4 regions of the Tardiphaga sp. GW821-FHT12E02 genome follow, and region 2 is predicted to be linked to each of the others. Evidence: riboswitches for the same ligand, from Rfam matches in the RefSeq annotation. Region 2 holds a riboswitch; each other region holds the start of a gene.
What was found. Region 2 has a riboswitch for cobalamin ahead of AC1RQ5_RS23280 (DUF1636 family protein). Riboswitches for the same ligand answer to the same signal wherever they lie in the genome.

Region 1: another riboswitch for cobalamin. It lies ahead of AC1RQ5_RS01910 (ABC transporter ATP-binding protein); the one in region 2 lies ahead of AC1RQ5_RS23280 (DUF1636 family protein).
Region 3: another riboswitch for cobalamin. It lies ahead of metE (5-methyltetrahydropteroyltriglutamate--homocysteine S-methyltransferase); the one in region 2 lies ahead of AC1RQ5_RS23280 (DUF1636 family protein).
Region 4: another riboswitch for cobalamin. It lies ahead of AC1RQ5_RS01925 (TonB-dependent receptor); the one in region 2 lies ahead of AC1RQ5_RS23280 (DUF1636 family protein).

What each region holds. Positions count from the first base shown of each region.
Region 1 is NZ_JBXAQK010000001.1:395,970-399,322, forward strand. It holds gene AC1RQ5_RS01905 (alkaline phosphatase D family protein) at 1-1,429, opposite strand, end outside; cobalamin riboswitch at 1,670-1,876, shown strand; gene AC1RQ5_RS01910 (ABC transporter ATP-binding protein) at 2,021-2,725, shown strand; gene AC1RQ5_RS01915 (ABC transporter permease subunit) at 2,727-3,353, shown strand, end outside.
Region 2 is NZ_JBXAQK010000001.1:4,912,286-4,915,638, forward strand. It holds gene cobW (cobalamin biosynthesis protein CobW) at 1-700, opposite strand, end outside; gene cobU (bifunctional adenosylcobinamide kinase/adenosylcobinamide-phosphate guanylyltransferase) at 701-1,231, opposite strand; gene AC1RQ5_RS23280 (DUF1636 family protein) at 1,228-1,674, opposite strand; cobalamin riboswitch at 1,767-1,962, opposite strand; gene cobT (nicotinate-nucleotide--dimethylbenzimidazole phosphoribosyltransferase) at 2,028-3,113, shown strand; gene cobS (adenosylcobinamide-GDP ribazoletransferase) at 3,114-3,353, shown strand, end outside.
Region 3 is NZ_JBXAQK010000001.1:2,788,588-2,791,940, forward strand. It holds gene metE (5-methyltetrahydropteroyltriglutamate--homocysteine S-methyltransferase) at 1-1,419, opposite strand, end outside; cobalamin riboswitch at 1,523-1,746, opposite strand; gene prpB (methylisocitrate lyase) at 1,839-2,756, opposite strand; gene prpC (bifunctional 2-methylcitrate synthase/citrate synthase) at 2,767-3,353, opposite strand, start outside.
Region 4 is NZ_JBXAQK010000001.1:400,935-404,287, forward strand. It holds gene AC1RQ5_RS01920 (ABC transporter permease subunit) at 1-636, shown strand, start outside; cobalamin riboswitch at 734-941, shown strand; gene AC1RQ5_RS01925 (TonB-dependent receptor) at 1,048-3,327, shown strand.

The DNA.
Region 1 (3,353 bases), 4.5 Mb from region 2:
CTGACGGCGGCAGGTTCTGCTTCCCCTCGCCGGGGGCCTTCACGTATCGGACTTCGGGGCCAAAGGTGTTGTCCATGCCGCCCGGGCCGAAGGTGCCGGCATGGAACGGGCCCGAGACGAACTCCCAGAACGGCTCGAAATCCTGGAACTGGGCCTTGTCCGGATTGTAATAATGCGCCGCCGTGTAATGCACGTCGGCCGTGAACCAGACGGTGTTGCGGATCCCCGCCGTCTTGATGAAACGCAGCAGGTCGGCGATTTCCAGCTCGCGCCCCCGTGCCGGGCCGTCCCCCTGCGCAATTGCCTCAGAACCGGACTTCGCCGCGGCATTGTCAAAAACCACGATGCCGATCGGCATGTCGGAAGCGATCACCTTCCAGGTTGCCCGCGAGTCCATCAGCGCACGCTTCAGCCAGGCCAGCTGCTCTGGTCCGATGAAATGGGCATCGGGGCCATAGGTCTCCTGCAGGTTCGGCCCGTTGGGCCCGCGATAGCTGCGCTCGTCCAGCATGAAGACATCGAGATGCGGGCCGTAATTCAGCACCCGATAGACGCGCCCGGGTTCGGCGGGATTGACCCGCACCGGATACATTTCATGAAACGCCCGCGCACCGCGCGCGGCCAGCACCATCACATCGCGCTCTTTATACGCTGCGGGCAACTGCTTTGACGCCGACCAGTTATTGGTGACCTCGTGATCGTCCCACTGGCCGAAGATCGGCACCTGTGCATTGAAGGCGCGGACATGGTCGTCGAGCAGATTGTATTTATGCGCCGCGCGGAATTCATCGAGCGTTTCGGCGACCTTGGCTTTCTCCGGCACCAGCGTGGTGTTTTTCCAGAGCGAGCCATCCGGCAACTTCACTTCTGCAACCATCGGCCCGTCGGCATAAATCGTGTCGCCGCTGTGGAGCAAAAAATCCGGATTGTGTTTTCGCATGGTGGCGAAGGTGACCATGCCGCCATCCTCCGCATTGATGCCCCAGCCCTGCCCCGCGACATCGCCACCCCAGACGAACGACACATCGCGGCGGTCCGCAGGCGCCGTACGGAAGCGCCCGACCACGGGCTCACCGATCACGCTCGTATGCGCGAGATCACGAAACCGCACGCGATAAAAGATGTCCTGCCCTGCCGGCAGATTCTCCAGCAGCAGTTTTGCCGTGAAATCGCTTTCCGGCAGCACCGTTACCGGCGGCAAAGCGCGCGCATGTTTGAACGACTCGGTGGTCGCCACCTCCACCATCATCTGCGCCGGCCGATCCGCCCGCGACCAGATCGTGCCGCTGTCGAAACCGATATCGCCGGACTGCACACCATGGCTCACCACCGGTCGATCGGCCGCGCGGCTGAAACGTGGCATCGCCAAGAGTCCCGCGCTTGCGGCAGCCGTCGTGAGGAAGCGGCGACGGGACACGCGGATGGCCATTGTGCTCTCCTGGAGTCGGCGATGGTGACGCAGGACGATCTAGGGCTACTACGCAACGCCCCTGTGACAGGCTGCCGCAGCGAGCGCAACAGCCGCCCGGCAAAGCCGTTTTCGGCTCGACACAGCCACTTCTTGTTCATCAAGATAATACCGAAGGGTGCCCACCAATTTCAGTCGAGGCCAAACGCGACAAGCGGAATTTTCCGCAGCGACGCGGCATTGACTCCCGGTGTCATTTCACCGAATTGTCCCCGCGACGGTTCCTTCGGGACCAATAGGGAATGCGGTGAGGCCAGTGCAGCGTCTGTTGCGCAAGCCAATTCCGCGGCTGCCCCCGCAACTGTAAGCGGCGAGCCTTTGCCACATGCCACTGGGCCACAACCCCGGGAAGGCGGCAGAAGGCCCTGACCCGCGAGCCAGGAGACCTGCCGTCGGCCGTGGTCACACGCGAGCACATCGGGCGGGGTGTCCTGATGGAAGCCGAGTTGCCTTCGCTGCGAATGGCAACACGGTTTGGTTTGCGGTGACGTGCCACGTTATCGCGAGTCCTTCGGATGATCTCTCTCATATCCAGCGTCAGCGCGGCGCTCCATGCTTAAAGCTACAGCCGTCAAGAAGCAGTTCGGCGCCAAGCTCGCGCTCGACGACGTCTCGCTCCATGTGCAGCCCGGCGATATCTATTGCCTGCTCGGCGCCAATGGCGCCGGCAAGACCACGCTGATCAACCTGTTTCTCAATTTCATCCAGCCGACATCGGGGCAACTCCTGATCGACAAGCATGATGTCACCGCGCAGCCGCTGGAGACCAAGCGGCTACTCGCTTACATCCCCGAACAGGTGAATCTCTACGGCCAGCTCTCCGGCGTGGAAAATCTCGCTTTCTTCGCCACCCTCGCTATTGGCGAAGAATTGCCGCGCGAGCGCCTGCTCGAATTGCTGCAAGCCGCAGGCCTGCCATTGCAGGCGGCGGATGATCGCGTCGGCACCTATTCGAAAGGCATGCGCCAGAAAGTCGGCATCGCCATCGCGCTGGCGAAGAATGCCAAGGCACTGCTGCTCGATGAACCGACATCCGGGCTCGACCCGTCAGCCGCCAACGAGTTCTCCGAACTGCTGGTCAATGCCAGCCGCAACGGCGTTGCGATCCTCACGACCACCCATGACCTGTTCCATGCCAAGCAGACCGGCACCCGCATCGGCATCATGCGGCGCGGCAAGCTGGTGCAGGAGCTGAACAGCGCCGATGTCAGCCACGCCGATCTGCAGGCGCTCTATCTCGAACATATGAGAGCCTGACGTGATCCTCACCATCGCCCGCAAGGATCTGCGCGAGATCATCCGCGACGGCCGCATGCTCTGGGCTGCGGCGCTCATCATTATTCTCTCCATCGTCGCCATGGCGTCGGGATCGATCCGGCAAGCGCAGATCAATAACGAGCGCGCCGCCGGGCAATCGCTCGATTATCAAGCCTGGCTGCAGCAGGGCGAACGGCATCCGCATGATGCCGCCGAGCAGGGCATGCATGTGTTCAAGCCGGAACCGCCGCTGGCGGTGCTCGATCCAGGCATCGAGCCTTTTGTCGGCTCCACCGTCTGGCTGCAGGCGCATCGCCAGAGCGAACTGAAATTCCGGCCGGCGCAGGATGCCACCGGGCTGCAGCGCTTCGGCCAACTCTCGCCCGCATGGATCGTGCAGGTGCTGGTGCCGCTGCTGATCATCGTCATCGGCTTCAGCGCCATCAGCGGCGAGCGCGAGCGCGGCACGTTGCGGCAATTGCTGAGCATCGGTGTGCCCGCGCGAAGCCTGCTGCTCGGCAAGGCGCTGGCGCTCGCCGCCTGCGCTTTTGCGCTGGTGATCCCGGTCTGGCTCGCTTTCTCCATCGTCGCCATTGGCCGTCTGCCCTCGGCCGAGCGACTGGATATC
Region 2 (3,353 bases):
GGGCGGCCATATCATCTTCGGCTGCGGCGTTGAGGCCGATCAGCACGCTTGGCGCGAGATCGCCCTTGGAGCGGACGATGCCGACGCCCGCGCGAAGCTCGGCCTTCAGCTTGGTTTCGATTTCGGCGAGCTGCTCGGCGCTGACAAGATCGCTCTTGGAGAGCACGACGAGATCGGCGCAAGCGAGCTGGTCTTCGAACACTTCTTCGATCGGATCATCATGCTCGATGCCTTCGTCGGCCGCGCGCTGCTCGGCGACCGCATGCTCATCGAGCGTGACGCGGCCTTCGGACAGCGCCAGGGCATCGACCACAGTCACGACGCCATCAACAGTCGCGCGCGTCTTCACGGCCGGCCATGCAAAGGCCTTCAACAACGGCTGTGGCAATGCGAGGCCGGAGGTTTCGATCACGATCGCATCGAGCGGACGCTCGCGCGACAACAGCTTTTCCATGGTCGGCACGAAATCATCGGCCACCGTGCAGCAGATGCACCCATTGGTGAGCTCGACGATGTCGCCGGGCGCGCAGGCTTTCGCCGCGCATTCCTCGACGAGGCCACCATCGAAACCGGCATCGCCGAATTCATTGACGATCACGGCAATGCGGCGTCCATCGGCCTGGGTCAGCAGCGAGCGCAACAGCGTGGTCTTGCCGGCGCCGAGGAAGCCGGTGAGGACGGTGACGGGAACGCGGGACATTCAATTCTCCTGGAAACGCTTGAGCCAAAGAGGCAGGCCGGCAGCGACGAAAGCGACATTGTTGACAGCGGCGGCAATGGTCTGGTTGAGGCGGCCCTGCGCATCACGGAAGGCGCGGCCGAGCGGGGTCTCCGGCACCAGGCCGAGACCGACTTCATTGGATACAAACACGATGGGATAGCGCGAGACATCGAGGAAGCGCACCAGCCGCTTTGCCTCGACCTCGGGATCGCGCTCCGCCATCATTAGATTGGACAGCCACAGCGTCAGGCAATCGACGAGAATGACGCGGCCGATGGTGGATTCGCGCGTCAGCGTATCCACCAGCGCCAGCGGCTCCTCGATGGTGATCCAGCCCTCGCCGCGCTGCTTGCGGTGCTGCGCGATGCGCACCTGCATCTCGTCATCGCCGGGCGTCGCCGTGGCGAGATAGACTTTTGTGAGCGACATCTCGCCGATCAGCCGTTCGGCAAAGGCCGACTTGCCGGAGCGCGCGCCGCCGAGAACCAATGTGGTGCCGAGCGATGTCATTTCGGCGCCCTGCCATCTGCGGGCGACCAGCGCAGCGGCGGCACGCGCGCGACCATGCCCTTGCGCAGCACGTCGGCGCGCTCGCGCCACGGCACCAAGCCGTAATCGGATGTCTGATAGGACTGCACGAAGGATGCGACCGCATCCGGGCCGGTGTCCGCCAGCAGGTCGCCGAACAAGAATGTGTAGCCATCCTGGCTCGTCACCGCGACCGTTGTCGGCCGCTTGCAGACGCTGAGGCACTGCACCGGGCGCACCATGACATCGACATCGCGCGCATCAAGCGCGGCCGTGACAGCATCCAGCATGGCAGAACCGACCACGGCGCCATCGGCGGCCTTGCAGTTCACGCATACGCTGACCACCACCGGCGCTGAAGGCAGCGGGCGCGGCAGGTCATTGACGGCAAGGTCGTCGGGCAAACTCGATGCGTTGCGATCCATCACGGGCTCAAATCGGGCGAGCTTTGTTGGGTCGCGCGGATGCTGCCATCCGCTCGCTCCCGTCCGGTGCACCCCGCCCCGACGACGCCTCCAAAGCACAATTCGTGACGGCAGGTCTCCTGGCTCGCGAGTCGGCGCCCATCACCGCCTTCCCAGCAATTCCCCGATCAGGAACTCCCAGTGGCACCGGCGCGGGCTCGTCGCTTACAGTTGCGGGGGCAGCGCCGGTATCGCACCGGCTTCCCTTTTCACCTTCCACGCGGAAGGACCATCGCCGCGGACGCTATCTGCCCCCACAGTCCGGGTCAACCACAGCCGGAACCGCGCCGCTGCTGTTGACCGAATGGCCGCGGATGCGCGAGACAGGCGGCCAAAGGAACCTGATTTTGACCACACAGAGCCCTATCTGGCAGCCGCCGGCCATCGCGCCCCTCGATCCCGCCACCGAGGCCAGCCTGCGCGCGGTCATCGACGGCAAGGCCAAGCCGCCGGGTTCGCTCGGGCGAATCGAGGAACTGGCCCTCCAGCTTGGCATGATCCGCCATCCCGGCGAGCCGCGCGGCGAGAAAGCCGTGCTGCTGGTCTTCGCCGGCGATCACGGTCTCGTGGCCGAGGGCGTGTCGCAGTATCCGTCAGCCGTGACCGTCGCGATGGTCATGACCTACCTCGCCGGTCGCGCCACTGCCAATGCGTTCGCCAAGGCGAATGCCATCGACGTTCGCGTCATCGATATCGGCGTCGCAGCGGAACTGCCGGTGCATCCGGGTTTGCGCGACGCCAAGGTGCGCTTGGGCACCGCCAATGCCGCGCGCGAGCCGGCAATGACGTCGGAACAAGCTGCCACTGCACTCGCGCATGGCATCCGCATCGCGATCGGTGAGATCAAGGCCGGTGCCGATATCATCGCGCTCGGCGAAATGGGCATCGGCAATACCGCCTCCTCCGCGTTGCTTGCGCATCGCCTCGCACCAGCGACGCTCACTGACTGCATCGGTGTCGGCGCCGGCCAGGACGATCTCGGCATGGCCCGCAAGCGCGCTGCGATCGAGATGGCCTCCGCGCGCAGCGATGCCACCGCGCCGCTGGATGTGCTCGCGGAATTCGGCGGGCTCGAAATTGCCGGCATGGCCGGTGCGATCCTAGGGGCGGCGTCGCAACGGCGGCCTGTGATCATCGACGGCTTCATCTCCAGCGTCGCCGCGCTGCTTGCGATCCGGCTGAGTCCCGAGGCGCGCGGCTATTGCGTGTTCGCGCATCGCTCTGCGGAACGCGGACACGACATCGTCCTGAACGCGCTCGACGCACAGCCCTTGCTGGATCTCGGCCTGCGCCTCGGCGAAGGCACCGGTGCGCTGCTCGCGGTGCCGCTGGTGCGCGCCGCTGCGCGGCTGCTCACCGATGTCGCCAGTCTCGACGACGTGCTGGCGGGGCGGATCTAGATGACGCCGGATCCGCATCTGCTCAATGCGATCCGTTTTCTTACGGTGCTGCCGACACCGCTTGCCGATGGCGCGCCTGCGCCCGACTGGCTGGCGCGTGCCATGAAGTATTTTCCGCTGGTGGGCGCCGGCATCGGCTTGGCCTGCGCCGTCGTTTTTGTTGTCGCCTGTCACGTCTGGTCGCCATCGATCGCCGCCCTGCTCGCCGTGACGACGAGCATCGTGCTCACCAGTGCGCTG
Region 3 (3,353 bases), 2.1 Mb from region 2:
GCCACGGGTGAAGGACGCGCGGGCATTGCGCACGATGGCCGTTTGCGGGAACGAGCCGATGGTGGTGGTCGGGAAGCGGGGCAGGTCGAAGGCCTTGCGCTGGATATCCGCCCGGTTTGCGAAAGGCGATTTGCGGCTGTGGCTCTGGCCGGTCAGGCCCGCCATGCGCCTGGCGACGGCGTCATTGTGAATCTTCGGCGATGAATCGCGTGCGATCACGGCACTGTCGGAGGCGGCGAGCGCATCGCCGACGCTGGCGCGGCCCTGCGCCAGTGCTCTGCCGAGGGTCGAGAGCTCGCCCATCTTCTGCAGCGAGAAAGCGAGCCAGCTTTTCACATCGGGATCGAGATCGGTTTCGAGCGCGAGATCGATGGGCACATGCAACAGCGAGCAGGATGTTGCGATCTGTACACGCTCCGCGCCGAGCTGCTTCACCACGGGCGTGATGTGATCGAGCGTGCCGGACAGATCCGTGCGCCAGACATTGCGTCCATCGACGACGCCGAGCGACAGCACCTGATCCGGCCGTATGCGCGATGCCACCTGTACGAGCTGATCGGTGCCGCGCTTGAGGTCGATATGAAGGCCGGCCACGGGGAGGGCCAGTGCGGTGTCGAGATTGTCGCCGATCTCGCCGAAATAGGTGGCGAGCATGATCTTCAAGCCCGGCACATTGGCGCAGATGCCTGCATAAGCGTGCTTCAGCGCATCGCGGGTGGGACTGTCGAGATCGAGCACGAGACAGGGCTCGTCGATCTGCACCCAGTCGGCACCGCGTTTCGCCAGCTCACGCAGCAGCTCGACATAGACGGGCAGGAGCCTGTCGAGCAGCGAGAGCGGATTGAAGCCTGCATCGTGGCTCTTGCCGAGCTTCAGGAAGGTGACGGGGCCGACCAGCACGGGGCGCGTGTGATGGCCGAGCGCCTTGGCTTCCTCGAACTCCTCGATCGGCTTGCGCGAGGACAAGGCGAATGTCTGATCGCTGGAGAATTCCGGCACCATGTAGTGATAGTTGGTGTCGAACCACTTCGTCATTTCCTGCGCGACAACGCCGTGGCCGTGATGGGCATGACCACAGCTTGCATCATGCGCATCGCCCTGGGCGCCGCGCGCCATGGCGAAATAGGTGGCGAGCGATACGCTGCCAGATGTCCAGCCATAGGCCCTGGGAATGGCACCGACCATCACACTGGTGTCGAGCACCTGATCATAGAGTGAAAAGTCGTTGGACGGGATGATCGTCACGCCGAGTGATTTCTGTCGCGCCCAATTGGCGGCGCGCAGATCGGCTGCAGTCTTCAGCAGCTCTTGTTCGGTGGATTTCCCGGCCCAGAAACTTTCGAGGGCGAATTTCAATTCGCGCCGCGGACCGATCCGCGGCGTACCGAGCGTTGCAACAGGAAGTGAAGAGATCGACATAGCTTTAACCCCATGATTGGGGGCAAAGGGAAGGCGGACGCGGGCATGATCTGCCGCACATGCGGCAGGCTGCTTAGCGCACCACCGGGACACCCCGCCCGTGGACGTACAGTTTGTCGAGGCAGGTCTCCTGGCTCGCGGGTCGTGGCTGACGTCCGGCCTTCCCGAAGCTTTTGGCTTCAGTGACACTGATGGACGCTCGCTCACCGCTTACAGTTGCGGGGGCAGCGCCGGCCTTGCGACGAACTCATGACGTTCGTCGCGCACCGGCTTCCCTCTTAGCTCCGGATCGAACATGACCCGGAGACCTCGACGCAGAGACTTAAGTAGGCCGGGATCGGTTCGTCAATCCGTGGGCTGCCGTGTGGGCAGGTCGCGCATTGCATGTGCCAATCCCGACAGTGGGCAGAGGCCCGTCGTTATCGCGGCATGGCTTCCGGAACGATGGTCTGGATGATCGACGAATCCAGGGCTTCGTAATCATGCAGGCCGATGGTGTCGTAAAGCTCGGCGCGAGTCTGCATGCGATCGACCATGTTGTGGGTGCCGCCATCACGCGCGATGGCGGCATAGAGATCGGCCTGCGCCTTGTTGGCGACACGCAATGACGAGACCGGCCAGATCACCATCGCATAGCCCATCGCTTCGAATTCCGATGCGGTGAAAAACGGCGTCTTGCCGAACTCCGTCATATTGGCGAGCAGGGGCACGCCGGGCATCCGCTCCGCGAAGGCACGAAACATCTCGGCGGTGTTGAGCGCCTCCGGGAAGATCGCATCGGCGCCCGCGTCCATATAGAGCTTTGCGCGTGCCACCGCGCCGTCGAGGCCTTCGCTGGCGGCGGCATCGGTGCGCGCGATGATCACGAGATCGCGACGCGCTTTGGCGGCGGCCGCGACCTTCGCGGCCATGTCGCGAGCATCGGCGATCTTCTTGTCGTTGAGATGACCGCATTTCTTCGGGAGGATCTGGTCTTCGAGATGCAGCGCGCCAGCACCGGCATCCTCGAAGGTGCGAACAGCATGCATCACATTCAGCGCTTCGCCATAACCGGTATCGGCATCGACCAGCAGCGGCAGTTGTGCCGCGCGGACGATTTGGCGGATGAAGAAAGACACCTCATCGACGGTGATGATCCCGAGATCTGGCAGGCCCATGGAGGCCGTCATCGCTGCGCCGGACAGATAAAGACCTTGAAAGCCAAAGGATTTGGCCTGCAGGGCCGCCATGCCGTTGTGCGCGCCCGGGAGTTGGAGAATGCCGGGTGCTTTCAGCAATTGGCGAAAGCGACGGCCGGCGGTTTCAGTGGGCAGATCCGAGGCGACGAGATAGGGCATTCCATTGTCCTCAAGCTGCGCGTGGCGCGGGCGTGATGCCGCGTTGATCGATCGGCACGAAGGCCAGGTTCTCCGGGCCGACATAATTCGCAGAGGGCCGGATGATCTTGTTGTCAACGCGTTGCTCGATGATGTGGGCAGCCCAGCCGGAGGTGCGGGCGATCACAAAAAGCGGCGTGAACATCGCCGTAGGCACGCCGAGCATGTGATAGGACACGGCGCTGAACCAATCGAGATTGGCGAACATCTTCTTGGAATCCGCCATGGCCGCTTCGATGCGGTCGGCGATCTCGAACATTTTGAGCGATCCAGCGTCCTGCGAGAGACGGCGCGCGACGTCCTTGATCACCTTGTTGCGGGGATCGGCGATCGTATAGACGGGATGTCCAAAGCCGATCACGACTTCCTTATTGGCGACACGACGGCGGATGTCGGCCTCGGCCTCATCGGCATTGACGTAGCGCTTCTGGATTTCGAATGCGACTTCGTTGGCGCCGCCATGCTTGGGCCCGCGCAGCGCGCCAATGGCGCCGGTGACGGCCGAATAGATATCGGCGCCGGTGCCGGCGATGGAGCGCGCGGTGAAGGTCGAGGCAT
Region 4 (3,353 bases), 4.5 Mb from region 2:
TTTCTCGTCCTCATCCTGCCCATCGTGATGAATCTCGTCGTCGGTGCCATCAGCCCGGCCCCATCGCGCACCGAGCTTGCCAGCCGCACCCGCGTCGTCACTGCGGATGCACTGCGCGAATATGAGGACATGTACAGCACGGATTATCGCTATGCCTCCGATCCCGAGACATTGACGGTGAAGGACGGCCGCATCGAAGTCCCCGCCCGCATGCGCGCGTTCTTCCTCGCCAAGCAGCGCGTCGATGCGCAGGTCGAGCCGCTGCTGAACCAGTTCGATCATCAGTTGCTCGAACAGCAGAAGCTGGTCGATACGATCGGCTTTCTGTCGCCAGCCATCCTCGTCAACGAGGCGTTGAACCTCGTCGCCGGCAATGACTCGCGCCGCTTCCTTGCCTTCAAGGCGCAGACCGAAACCTTCCACAATGGCTGGCGCGCCTTCTTTGCGCCGAAGATCGCAACAGACCAAGCAACAACGCTCGCCGAGATGGCCGCATTGCCGGTGTGGCAATGGCGCGAGACCGCGGCGGATACAACTTCGTGGCGCATCGCATCGCGCGCCGCGCTACTGCTGCTTGTGAGCTTGATCATCGCAATCATCGCGATGCGTCGATTGCGCCGTGGCCAGATCGTCTGATGCCTCACGCATCGGTCGCAGTGATGCATGATCCACACACAGGCCGCCATAAAGGCGCCATCGAACCGCGCGCGCGTTGACACATTCGTAAACATCACCCTAACGTGATCCCGACGGTTCCTTCGGGACCAATAGGGAATGCGGTGAGGTTCGCGCGACATGGTCGCAAGGCGAGCCGACTCCGCGGCTGCCCCCGCAACTGTAAGCGGCGAGCCTTCGCCAAGAGCCACTGGACCTCGGTCCGGGAAGGCGGCGACAGGCATTGACCCGCGAGCCAGGAGACCTGCCGTCAGTCGTGGTCACACGCGAGCACATTGGGCGGGGTGTCCTGGTGGAAGTCGAATTGCGTTCGTGATGGATGCAAAGCGCCTTGGTTCGCGGTGACGTGCCACGTTATCGCGAGTTTTTTTGATGACCGCCGTCTCCTCCGTCGCAGTGATGCGCCGCCGTTTCCTTCTCTGCACCGTCGCATTGCCTTGCCTGCTGTGGTCCGCCGATGGCTATGCCCAGGACGCGAAACCGAGTCAGACCCTCGATCCCGTCTTCGTGCAGCCCACTGCCCAGCCGCAGCGCGCGCGCCGTGCGACCACCGGCAATGCAAGCCGCGCCGCGCGGTCGCGCCAGCAGCGTAATGTCGCCGCGACGACGGCCGCGCCTGTCGCAACGCCCATCGACCCGGTCTTCGCGGCACCGACGCTCAATCTCACCGGTACGGCGCCGACCGCCAGCCGCCTCGGCCTCACCCGCCTGCAGACGCCGGCCAGCGTCGATGTGATCTCCGCGCAGACCATGTCCGAGCGCGGCCAGCAGAACATCAATGATGCCGTGACGCAGAATGCCGTCGGCATCACCGCCAATCCGTCGCTCGGCAATGGCGGCCTCGCTTTCAGCGCACGCGGCTTCACCGGCTCCAGCTCCGTCATGACCATGTATGACGGCACCCAGCTCTATGTCGGCCAGGGCACGGCGACATTCCCTTATGACACCTGGTCGGCCGAGCGCATCGAGGTGCTGCGCGGCCCCGCCTCGGTGCTGTACGGCTCGGGCGCCATCGGCGGCGCCATCAATGTAGTGTCGAAACTGCCGACCTGGGTGCCGGTCAACCAGGCCGAGATGTCGCTCGACACCAACATGACCAAGCGCATCGCCGTCGATAGCGGCGGCGCCATCAATGACAAGGTCGCCTATCGCGTCACCGCCACCGGCAATCTCTCGGATGGCTGGATGGATCGCGGCAACAATTCCAATGTCTCCGTGCATGCCGCCATTCAGGTCAAGCAGACTGAAGACCTCACCTGGACCTTCCTCAGCGACTATGCCGACGTGCAGCCGCAGAATTATTGGGGCACGCCGCTGGTCAATGGCCGCATTCTCGAAGCGACGCGCTTCAACAACTACAATTTCAGCAACGGCATCGTTCACTACAAGGACAATCTCAACCAGATCCGCACCGAGTGGAACGTCACCGACGGCGTGACCGTGCGCAATGTGCTGTATTATATGGATGTCCATCGCCACTGGCGTAACGCGGAGAGCTACGTCTACAGCCCGGCGTCCGGCCTCGTGAACCGCAATGGCAACAACACCGAAATCTACCAGGCCCAGCAGCAGATCGGCGACCGCATGGACGCCACCTTCCGCGGCCATGTATTCGGCCTGGAAAACCAGCTCGTCACCGGCTTCGATGTCAACCACATCAAGTTCGGCCGCGATGCGAATTTCCTGTCATCGACGTCCACCGGCAGCTCGACAGTCACGCTTTTCAATCCGATCCCGGGTAACTATTTCAGCAATACGCCGACCGTCGTCGACTATCGCAGCATCACCAACCAGTATGCGTTCTTCGCGGAGAACAAGCTCAACATCACCGAGCAGCTGGCGCTGATCGGCGGCATCCGGCAGGACGAGACGAACGTCACCCGCACCGACTTCTTCAATCCGGCCAACAGCCTCGACAAGTCGTTCTCGAACACCACGTGGCGTGTCGGCGCCGTCTACACGCCGATCAAGGATCTCGCCTTCTACGGCCAGTATTCCACCGCCGTCGATCCCGTCACCAGCGGCCTTCTCGCGCTCAATGCAGCAAACGCGAACTTCACCCTGGCCACCGGCCGGCAGGTCGAATTCGGTGTCAAGCAATCGCTGTTTAACGGCCGCGCGGAATGGACGCTCGCCGGCTATGAGATCGTGAAGAACAATCTGCTGGCGCGCGATCCCAATAACCTCAACGTGGTCCTGCAGGTCGGCCAGCAGTCGTCCCGCGGCATCGAGGCGTCGGTCGGCATGTTGCTGGATTATGGCTGGCGCATCGATGCCAACACCACATTCCTGCAGGCAAAGTATGATGACTTCCTGCAGGCCAGCGGCGTCAATTTCGCCGGCAATGTGCCGGTCAACGTGCCGCTCAACGTCTCCAATATCTGGGCGACATGGGACTTCGCGCCGAACTGGTCGGCCAATGCCGGCATCCAGATCGTCGGCAAGACCTATGCGGATGCAGCCAACACGCTGGCTCGCTCGGCCTATAACGTCGTCAATGCCGGCGTGCAGTGGAAGCCCGATGCGAACACCACCGTGTCGCTGCGCGTCTACAATCTGTTCGACGAGATCTACGCCACCGGTGGCGGCACCAATCAGTGGATCCTCGGCATGCCACGCACGGCGCAGATGGCGGTGAATGTGAAGTTCTGAGGGAGCAACACACTCTAATTGTCATC